DNA from 2 places in the Pseudomonas sp. MDV22-iso1 genome. Region 1 is predicted to be linked to the other one. Evidence: predicted binding sites of a transcription regulator. Region 1 holds the regulator's gene; the other holds the start of a gene.
What was found. Region 1 encodes FliA, which starts transcription of late flagellar genes. Its sites were predicted from a motif close to CTAAAGTTTNNNNNNNNNNNGCCGNTAA; they were not measured.
Positions count from the first base shown of each region.

Region 2: the regulator FliA is predicted to act here: its motif matches at 2,047-2,074, upstream of AC3ZVB_RS26480 (flagellar protein MotY).

Region 1 covers NZ_JBYVMF010000001.1:257,520-261,938, forward strand. The annotation lists gene flhF (flagellar biosynthesis GTPase FlhF) at 1-119, shown strand, start outside; gene fleN (flagellar synthesis regulator FleN) at 236-1,066, shown strand; gene fliA (RNA polymerase sigma factor FliA) at 1,063-1,803, shown strand; gene AC3ZVB_RS01175 (chemotaxis response regulator CheY) at 1,969-2,340, shown strand; gene AC3ZVB_RS01180 (protein phosphatase CheZ) at 2,363-3,151, shown strand; gene AC3ZVB_RS01185 (chemotaxis protein CheA) at 3,173-4,419, shown strand, end outside.
Region 2 covers NZ_JBYVMF010000034.1:29,844-34,262, reverse strand. The annotation lists gene AC3ZVB_RS26495 (peroxiredoxin) at 1-186, shown strand, start outside; gene rnt (ribonuclease T) at 260-937, opposite strand; gene pyrC (dihydroorotase) at 934-1,980, opposite strand; gene AC3ZVB_RS26480 (flagellar protein MotY) at 2,140-3,060, shown strand; gene AC3ZVB_RS26475 (argininosuccinate synthase) at 3,190-4,407, shown strand.

The DNA of each region.
Region 1 (4,419 bases):
GTCGTCATCAGCTGGTCAGTCGCGCGGTCAGCGTGCAAATGCAGGAAGAACCCAGCGAAGAAGCCATGGCTGACATGTTCGCTGATATTTACCACAGCCCGACCAAGCAGGTTAGCTGAGGTATTAATGAATAGTTTTTGTACCTACATCGATGGTCTGCCATGCATTGTTCCGTTTGTGAACGCGCAGCCAGTAATGTGGCCTCCGTCTATGCAAGACAAGGTAAAGAAATAACATGGGCAGCATGCATCCCGTACAGGTTATCGCGGTGACCGGCGGCAAAGGTGGCGTCGGGAAAACTAACGTGTCAGTGAACTTGTCCCTGGCTCTAGCAGAGCTCGGCCGGCGCGTCATGCTTCTGGACGCCGACCTCGGACTGGCTAACGTCGACGTTCTACTCGGACTGACACCCAAACGTACCCTGGCCGACGTGATCGAAGGCCGCTGCGAGCTACGCGACGTTCTGTTGCAAGGCCCGGGCGGTATTCGTATCGTTCCGGCCGCGTCCGGCACACAGAGCATGGTTCATCTGACCCCGGCGCAACACGCCGGCCTGATCCAGGCCTTCAGCGATATCGGAGACAACCTCGACGTGCTCGTGATCGACACGGCGGCGGGCATCGGCGATTCGGTTGTCAGTTTCGTCCGCGCCGCTCAGGAAGTCCTCCTGGTGGTCTGCGATGAGCCGACTTCGATCACCGACGCCTACGCCCTGATCAAACTGCTCAACCGTGATTACGGCATGAACCGTTTCCGTGTCCTGGCCAACATGGCCCAGAGCCCGCAAGAAGGTCGCAACCTGTTCGCCAAGTTGACCAAGGTCACGGATCGCTTCCTCGACGTCGCCTTACAATACGTCGGTGCGGTGCCGTACGACGAAAGCGTGCGCAAGGCCGTGCAGAAGCAGCGCGCCGTGTATGAAGCATTCCCGCGCTCCAAGTGTTCGCTGGCCTTCAAGGCCATCGCGCAAAAGGTCGACACCTGGCCATTGCCTGCCAACCCGCGTGGGCATCTGGAGTTCTTCGTGGAGCGCCTCGTGCAACAAACTGCAGGACCCGTGCTATGACCGCCAGTGGCTATAACCTCTATAAAAAATCGGCCCGTGATGCGCAGTACGAGCTGATCGAGCGTTACGCGCCACTGGTAAAACGGATTGCCTACCACTTGCTGGCGCGTCTGCCGGCCAGTGTCCAGGTCGAAGACCTGATCCAGGCCGGCATGATCGGCCTGCTTGAAGTGTCGACCAAATACGACGCCAGCAAAGGCGCGAGTTTCGAGACGTACGCGGGCATACGAATCCGCGGCGCGATGCTCGATGAAGTACGCAAAGGGGACTGGGCGCCACGTTCGGTCCACCGAAATACCCGAATGGTCAGCGACGCCATTCGCTCGATTGAAGCTAAAACCGGTCGCGACGCTAAAGATCACGAAGTTGCGGCCGAACTCCAATTGAGTCTCGACGATTATTACGGGATTTTGAACGACACCCTGGGCAGCCGGTTATTCAGTTTCGACGATCTGTTGCAAGACGGCGAACACGAAGGGCTGCACGAGGATGGCGCCAGTGCTCATCTCGAGCCGTCGCGCGATCTGGAAGATGAACGCTTCCAGGCAGCGCTGGCGGACGCGATTGCCAATTTGCCGGAGCGTGAGCGACTGGTGTTGGCGCTGTACTACGACGAAGAGCTCAACCTCAAGGAAATCGGTGAGGTCCTGGGGGTTAGCGAATCGCGGGTCAGCCAGTTACACAGCCAGTGCGCGGCCCGTTTGCGGGGGCGTTTGGGGGAGTGGCGAGCGCGCTGAAGGCAGTGTGGGGACACTGCGAACGAGGCTGGTGGGTTCTGTACGCACCGGTCTCTATCTGCTGTGCTCCAGACAGTCATCGAATGCTTTGCCGGATTGAATGAAATGGCGTGTCCAGGTGCTGGACGCGTTTAAGACTGCTTGGAGGTCGAATTGGACAAGAACATGAAAATCCTCATCGTTGATGACTTCTCAACGATGCGGCGGATCATAAAAAACCTGTTGCGTGACCTTGGGTTCACCAACACGGTCGAGGCTGACGATGGCACCACTGCCATTCCGGTCCTCAACAGCGGCAGCATCGACTTTCTGGTAACGGACTGGAACATGCCGGGCATGACCGGTATCGATCTGCTGCGCCACGTGCGCGCCGATGAAAGGCTCAAGCATCTTCCGGTGCTGATGGTTACCGCTGAAGCCAAGCGCGAGCAGATCATCGAAGCAGCCCAGGCCGGTGTAAACGGCTATGTGGTCAAGCCCTTCACGGCCCAGGCGTTAAAAGAAAAAATCGAAAAGATTTTCGAACGCATTGGTTGAGCAACTGCGCCACGGGGGAGCTATGGAGCAAAATGAAATTTCACAGGGCGATTTCGAATCGACCCTGAAAAAACATGCGGTCGAATTGGTCGAAAGCCTTGAAAAAGGCAAGTTCGGCGACGCAGTACAACTGATCCATGAGCTCAACCAGACCCGTGATCGCGGCCTGTACCAGGAAGTGGGCAAGCTCACTCGCGAGTTGCATAGCGCGATCGTCAATTTCCAGATTGACCCGAACATGCCACAGGCCGAGGAAGTCTCGCAGATCACGGACGCGACCGAACGTCTGGGGTATGTGGTCAAGCTGACCGAAGCGGCGGCCAACCGCACCATGGATCTCGTTGAAAACGCCACGCCGCTGGTCACCAGCCTGGGCAATGAAGCCGAGGCGCTGAGCGCGGATTGGGGAAGGTTCATGCGCCGTGAAGTCGGTGCCGAGGAGTTCCGCGAACTCGCCCGGCGCGTAGACGGTTTTCTCACACGCAGCAGCGAAGACAACCGCGTCGTAACGAGCAACCTCAACGATATTCTGCTCGCTCAGGATTACCAGGACCTCACCGGTCAGGTCATCAAGCGCGTGACTCAATTGGTCACCGAAGTTGAAAGCAACCTGCTCAAGCTCGTGCTGATGGCCAGTCAGGTGGACCGCTTTGCGGGCATCGAACATGACCGTCAAGCGATGCTGGCTGAAAAAGATCCACAAAAACATCTCTCTCAGGGTGAAGGTCCGCAGATTCATGCCGATAAAAGAGAAGACGTTGTGTCCGGTCAGGACGATGTGGACGATTTGCTATCCAGCCTTGGATTTTAGACCTGTAGGAGCACCCCATTAATGAGCTTCGGCGCCGATGAAGAGATCCTTCAGGATTTCCTGGTTGAGGCCGGCGAGATTCTAGAGCTACTGTCCGAACAGCTGGTCGAGCTTGAAAGTCGACCGGATGATGCGGACTTGCTCAATGCAATTTTTCGCGGTTTTCACACTGTAAAAGGGGGCGCCGGCTTCCTCCAGCTCAACGAGTTGGTGGAGTGCTGTCACATCGCCGAGAACGTCTTCGACATCCTGCGCAAGGGTGAGCGTCGCGTCGACTCGGAATTGATGGACGTGGTTCTCGAAGCACTGGACGCGGTGAACGGCATGTTCACCGAAGTCCGCGAGCGCAGCCCGATCACGGCTGCCACACCTGAACTGCTGGCGGCACTGGCCCGTCTGGCTGAACCGCAGTCGTCCGACGAAGCGGTGCCGGTTGTCGACGTGGCACCGGTTACTGAAAGCGATTCAGGTGACATTACCGACAACGAATTCGAACAGCTGCTGGACTCTCTGAATGCCGTCAAGGCGCAGGCCGAGGCCGCGCCTGTTGCTCCGGCACCTGTCAGCAACGCTGGCGCGCCCAGCGATGAAATCACCGATGCCGAGTTCGAGTCATTGCTCGATCAGTTGCACGGTAAAGGTCAGTTCGCTGTTGATGCCGTAGTCCCGCCAGCGGCTCCCGTAGCGCCAGCGGCTCCGAAAGCGGCAGGCGATAGCTCTGACATTACCGACGAAGAATTTGAAGCACTGCTGGACCAGCTCCACGGCAAGGGCAACTTTGCGGTCGAAGCGCTGGAGTCGGCGATTGCTTCGGCGCCTGTGCCGGCCGCCCCGTCTGCCGCCGCAGTGGGCAGTGATCTGATCTCCGATCACGAGTTCGAAGCGCTGCTCGACGAATTGCACGGCAAAGGCAAGTTCACTGAGGTCGGTACCGCTACCGGCGCCAGTGCATCGGTCGCCACGCCGGTCGCCAAGGCTGCAGCCCCCAAGCCGGTTGCCAAAGCTCCCGAGCCAAAAGCCGAAGTGGCGAAGGCCGCTCCTGCTCGTGCTCAAGCTGCTCCGCCGGCGGATAAGCCCGCCAGCGAAGCCGAGACCACCGTGCGGGTCGATACCGCGCGTCTCGATGAAATCATGAACATGGTTGGCGAACTGGTACTGGTGCGTAACCGCCTGGTCCGACTCGGCGCCAACAGCGCCGATGAGGCCATGTCCAAGGCGGTGTCGAACCTCGATGTGGTCACCGCTGACCTGCAAACCGCGGTCATGAA
Region 2 (4,419 bases), on a different contig from region 1:
CAGATCATCAACGACCTGCCGCTGGGCCGTAACATTGAAGAGCTGATCCGTCTGGTCGACGCTCTGCAATTCCACGAAGAGCACGGCGAAGTTTGCCCTGCCAACTGGAAAAAAGGCGACAAAGGCATGACCGCTTCGACCGAAGGCGTCGCGGCTTACCTGACCGAAAACGCTGCTGCCCTGTAAGGCGCGTTTCTGGCATAAAAAAACCGGCCTCTGAGGCCGGTTTTTTTGTGGGCGTATAAATCAGCAACAGCAATCAGTCGTTGAAATCTTCCCAGCCACCCATTTGCTTCCAGCGATTGACGATGCCGCAGAACAGCTCGGCTGTCTTTTCGGTGTCGTAGCGAGCCGAGTGGGCCTCGCGACCGTCGAAATCGATGTCAGCGGCCTGGCAGGCCTTGGCGAGCACGGTTTGACCGTAGGCCAGGCCTGCAAGCGTTGCAGTATCGAAGCTGGAGAACGGATGAAACGGGTTACGTTTCATGTCCAGACGCGCTACCGCAGCGTTGAGAAAGCCCAGGTCGAAAGAGCTGTTGTGACCGACCAGAATCGCCCGTTTGCAACCGTTGGCTTTCAACGCCTTGCGGATGCCACGGAAAATATCGGTCAGTGCAGCTTCTTCGCTGACAGCCATGCGCAGCGGATGATCGAGTTTGATCCCGGTAAATTCCAGCGCCGCCGCTTCAATGTTCGCGCCTTCAAAAGGCTCTACACGGAAGAAGTAGGTGTGGTCGGGATAAACAAAGCCCTTTTCGTCCATGCCGATGGTTGTTGCAGCGATTTCCAGCAAGGCGTCAGTGGCAGAGTTGAAACCACCGGTTTCAACGTCGACAACAACTGGCAGGTATCCACGGAAGCGAGCAGCCATTGGGTGGCGCGAACCACCTCCGCCACCTTGACCGTCCTGTTCGTCGTCGAAATGGTCTTCACTCACGCGTGTTCCTCCAGCAGGCGCCAGCGCAGTTTTTCACCGGCGCGCAGCGGGATAACGGTCAGCTCGCCAAATGGCAGGCTGGTAGGGGCGGTCCATTCATCACGGACCAGGGTAATGCGATCGGTATTGACCGGCAGGCCGTAGAAGCGCGGGCCGTGCAGACTGGCAAAGGCTTCGAGCTTGTCCAGCGCGTTGCGTTGCTCGAACGCTTCGGCGTACATCTCGATCGCTGCATAAGCGGTGTAGCAACCTGCACAGCCGCAAGCGGCTTCTTTCGCGTGCTGGGCATGCGGCGCCGAATCAGTGCCGAGGAAGAACTTTTCGCTGCCGCTGGTGGCGGCGTCGAGCAGGGCTTCCTGGTGGGTATTGCGCTTGAGAATCGGCAGGCAGTAGAAGTGCGGGCGAATCCCGCCAACCAGCATGTGGTTGCGGTTGTACAGCAGGTGATGAGCAGTAATGGTCGCGCCGACGTTGGCCGAGGCCTCGTTGACGAACTGCACGGCGTCCGCGGTAGTGATGTGTTCAAACACTACCTTGAGCGTCGGGAAGCGCTCGACCACACGACGCATGTGCTCGTCGATGAAGATCTTCTCGCGGTCAAAGACGTCGACGTCACCGCGGGTGACTTCACCGTGAATCAGCAAGGGCATCCCGACTTCGGCCATGGCCTCTATCGCAGGGAAAATCTTGTCGATGCTGGTGACGCCAGAATCCGAGTTGGTGGTCGCGCCGGCCGGGTACAGCTTGGCGGCGTGAACAAATCCGCTGGCCTTGGCCTCGCGAATTTCTTCGGGCTGGGTGCGGTCGGTCAGGTAGAGAACCATCAGCGGTTCGAAACGGCTACCGGCCGGACGTGCGGCCAGAATTCGCTGGCGATAGCCATCGGCTTCAGCAGCGTTGCGTACCGGAGGAACCAGGTTGGGCATGATGATGGCGCGACCAAAGGTGCGCGCGACATCCGCGACGGTATTGGTCAACACGGCACCATCGCGAAGATGAATATGCCAGTCGTCGGGACGCAGCAGGGTCAGGCGGTCGGACATGAGGGGATTCCAGGCGGGTCAAACTGAGGGGAATGCTACCGGAAAAGACTCTTCCAGGCACTCGCTATCAAGTTTTGCCGCAAGCTTCCGATATCCAACAGGTATGCCGTAAACAAGTCTGTGTCGGTCTTTTTGTTGTAGAAGCCAGTGGAGCCTCCCGTGCGCCAGCGTTATTTAGCCTTGCTCAGTGTGTTTGCCAGCGTTCCTGCCATGGCGCTCACTTTCCAGACGCGCCTGGAGAGCATCGAGTGGACGGTCGAAGGGGACAAGTTCGAATGTCGTCTGACTCAACCGATTACCGACTTCGGCGCTGGTGGATTCGTCCGCCGTGCTGGAGAACAGGCGACTTTTCGTCTGACGGCCTTCAACGCCATGATTGGCGGCGGTTCGGCGACCTTGCTGGCTGCCGCCGCGCCCTGGCAGCCGGGCCGTGGCGACATCAACCTGGGGTCTGTGCGCATCGGGAGTGGCAACGTTCTGTTTGACACTTCGCAGGTACAGGCCGGGCGTTTGATCAGCGGCTTGCTGGACGGCCGAAGCCCGGTAATCCGGCATTCATCAGGCGATGGCCGGGTATCGGAAGTGCGACTGCTTCCGGTCAGGTTCAGCCAGGCGTTCAATGAATACCAGAGCTGTGTGGCAAAGCTGCTGCCAAAGAATTTTGAACAGATCCGGCAGTCCCAGATAGGTTTTTCCGGCGAAGGCCTGGACCTGGACGCGCGAGCCAAGGCCCAGTTGCAGGTGATGCTGGAGTTCATGAAGGCTGATCCGACGGTCAATCACATCGAACTGGACGGTCACTCCGACAACAGTGGCAATCGCCTCACCAACCGTGACCTCTCGCGACGTCGTGCCCTGGCGGTCATGGAGTTCTTCAAGGCCAATGGCGTTCAGGAATCGCAGATCACGATGCGCTTTCATGGCGAACGTTATCCTGTGGCCCCTAACAACAGTGCCGCTAACCGCGCGAAGAATCGCCGGGTTGCCGTGCGCCTCGAAAGGGTGGCGCCCACGGAGAAGGCCACGCCGCAAGTCGCTCCCCAAATCACTGCACCCGGCAGTACGTCGGCAACATCCTGACTTGCCGGTCATCGTCGCGCTCTCGACAGAATCTGTCGCTTCGTCGTCATAAGCTGTCGCGCCTCTGTAAATTATTGCGCATGACCGGTAGACTCGACGGCTTTCCGTAGAACCCCGTGGAGTGATGGCATGGCGGACGTAAACAAGGTCGTTCTGGCGTATTCCGGCGGCCTGGACACTTCGGTGATCCTCAAGTGGCTGCAGGATACTTATAACTGTGAAGTGGTGACGTTCACCGCTGACCTGGGTCAGGGCGAAGAGGTCGAACCTGCACGCGCAAAGGCTCAGGCCATGGGCGTCAAAGAGATCTACATCGACGATTTGCGCGAAGAGTTCGTGCGTGATTTCGTTTTCCCGATGTTCCGCGCCAACACCGTTTACGAAGGCGAGTACCTGTTGGGTACTTCCATCGCTCGTCCGTTGATTGCCAAACGCCTGATCGAAATCGCCAACGAAACCGGCGCTGACGCTATCTCCCATGGTGCTACCGGCAAGGGTAACGACCAGGTTCGTTTCGAACTGGGCGCTTACGCCTTGAAACCAGGTGTGAAAGTGATTGCCCCTTGGCGTGAGTGGGACCTGCTGTCCCGCGAGAAGCTGATGGATTATGCCGAGAAGCACAATATTCCGATCGAGCGTCACGGCAAGAAGAAATCCCCGTACTCGATGGACGCCAACCTGCTGCACATCTCCTATGAAGGCGGCGTGCTGGAAGACACCTGGACCGAGCACGAAGAAGACATGTGGAAGTGGACCGTCTCCCCGGAGAAGGCTCCTGACAAGGCTCAGTACCTGGAACTGACCTACCGCAATGGCGACATCGTTGCACTGGACGGCGTCGAGATGACCCCGGCCACCGTTCTGGCGACCCTGAACAAAATCGGTGGCGAGCACGGTATCGGCCGTCTGGATATCGTGGAAAACCGTTACGTGGGCATGAAGTCCCGTGGCTGCTACGAAACCCCGGGCGGCACCATCATGCTGCGCGCTCACCGTGCGATCGAATCGATCACGCTGGACCGTGAAGTGGCTCACCTCAAAGACGAGCTGATGCCAAAGTACGCGAGCCTGATCTACACCGGTTACTGGTGGAGCCCGGAGCGCCTGATGCTGCAACAGATGATCGATGCCTCCCAGGCACACGTGAACGGTGTTGTGCGTCTGAAGCTGTACAAAGGTAATGTGATTGTTACAGGTCGCAAGTCCGACGAATCGTTGTTCGATGCCAACATTGCGACCTTCGAAGAAGACGGCGGTGCCTACAACCAGGCGGACGCGGCGGGCTTTATCAAGCTCAATGCGTTGCGCATGCGCATTGCCGCGAACAAGGGCCGGAAGCTTTTCTGAGCCCTTTGAGCG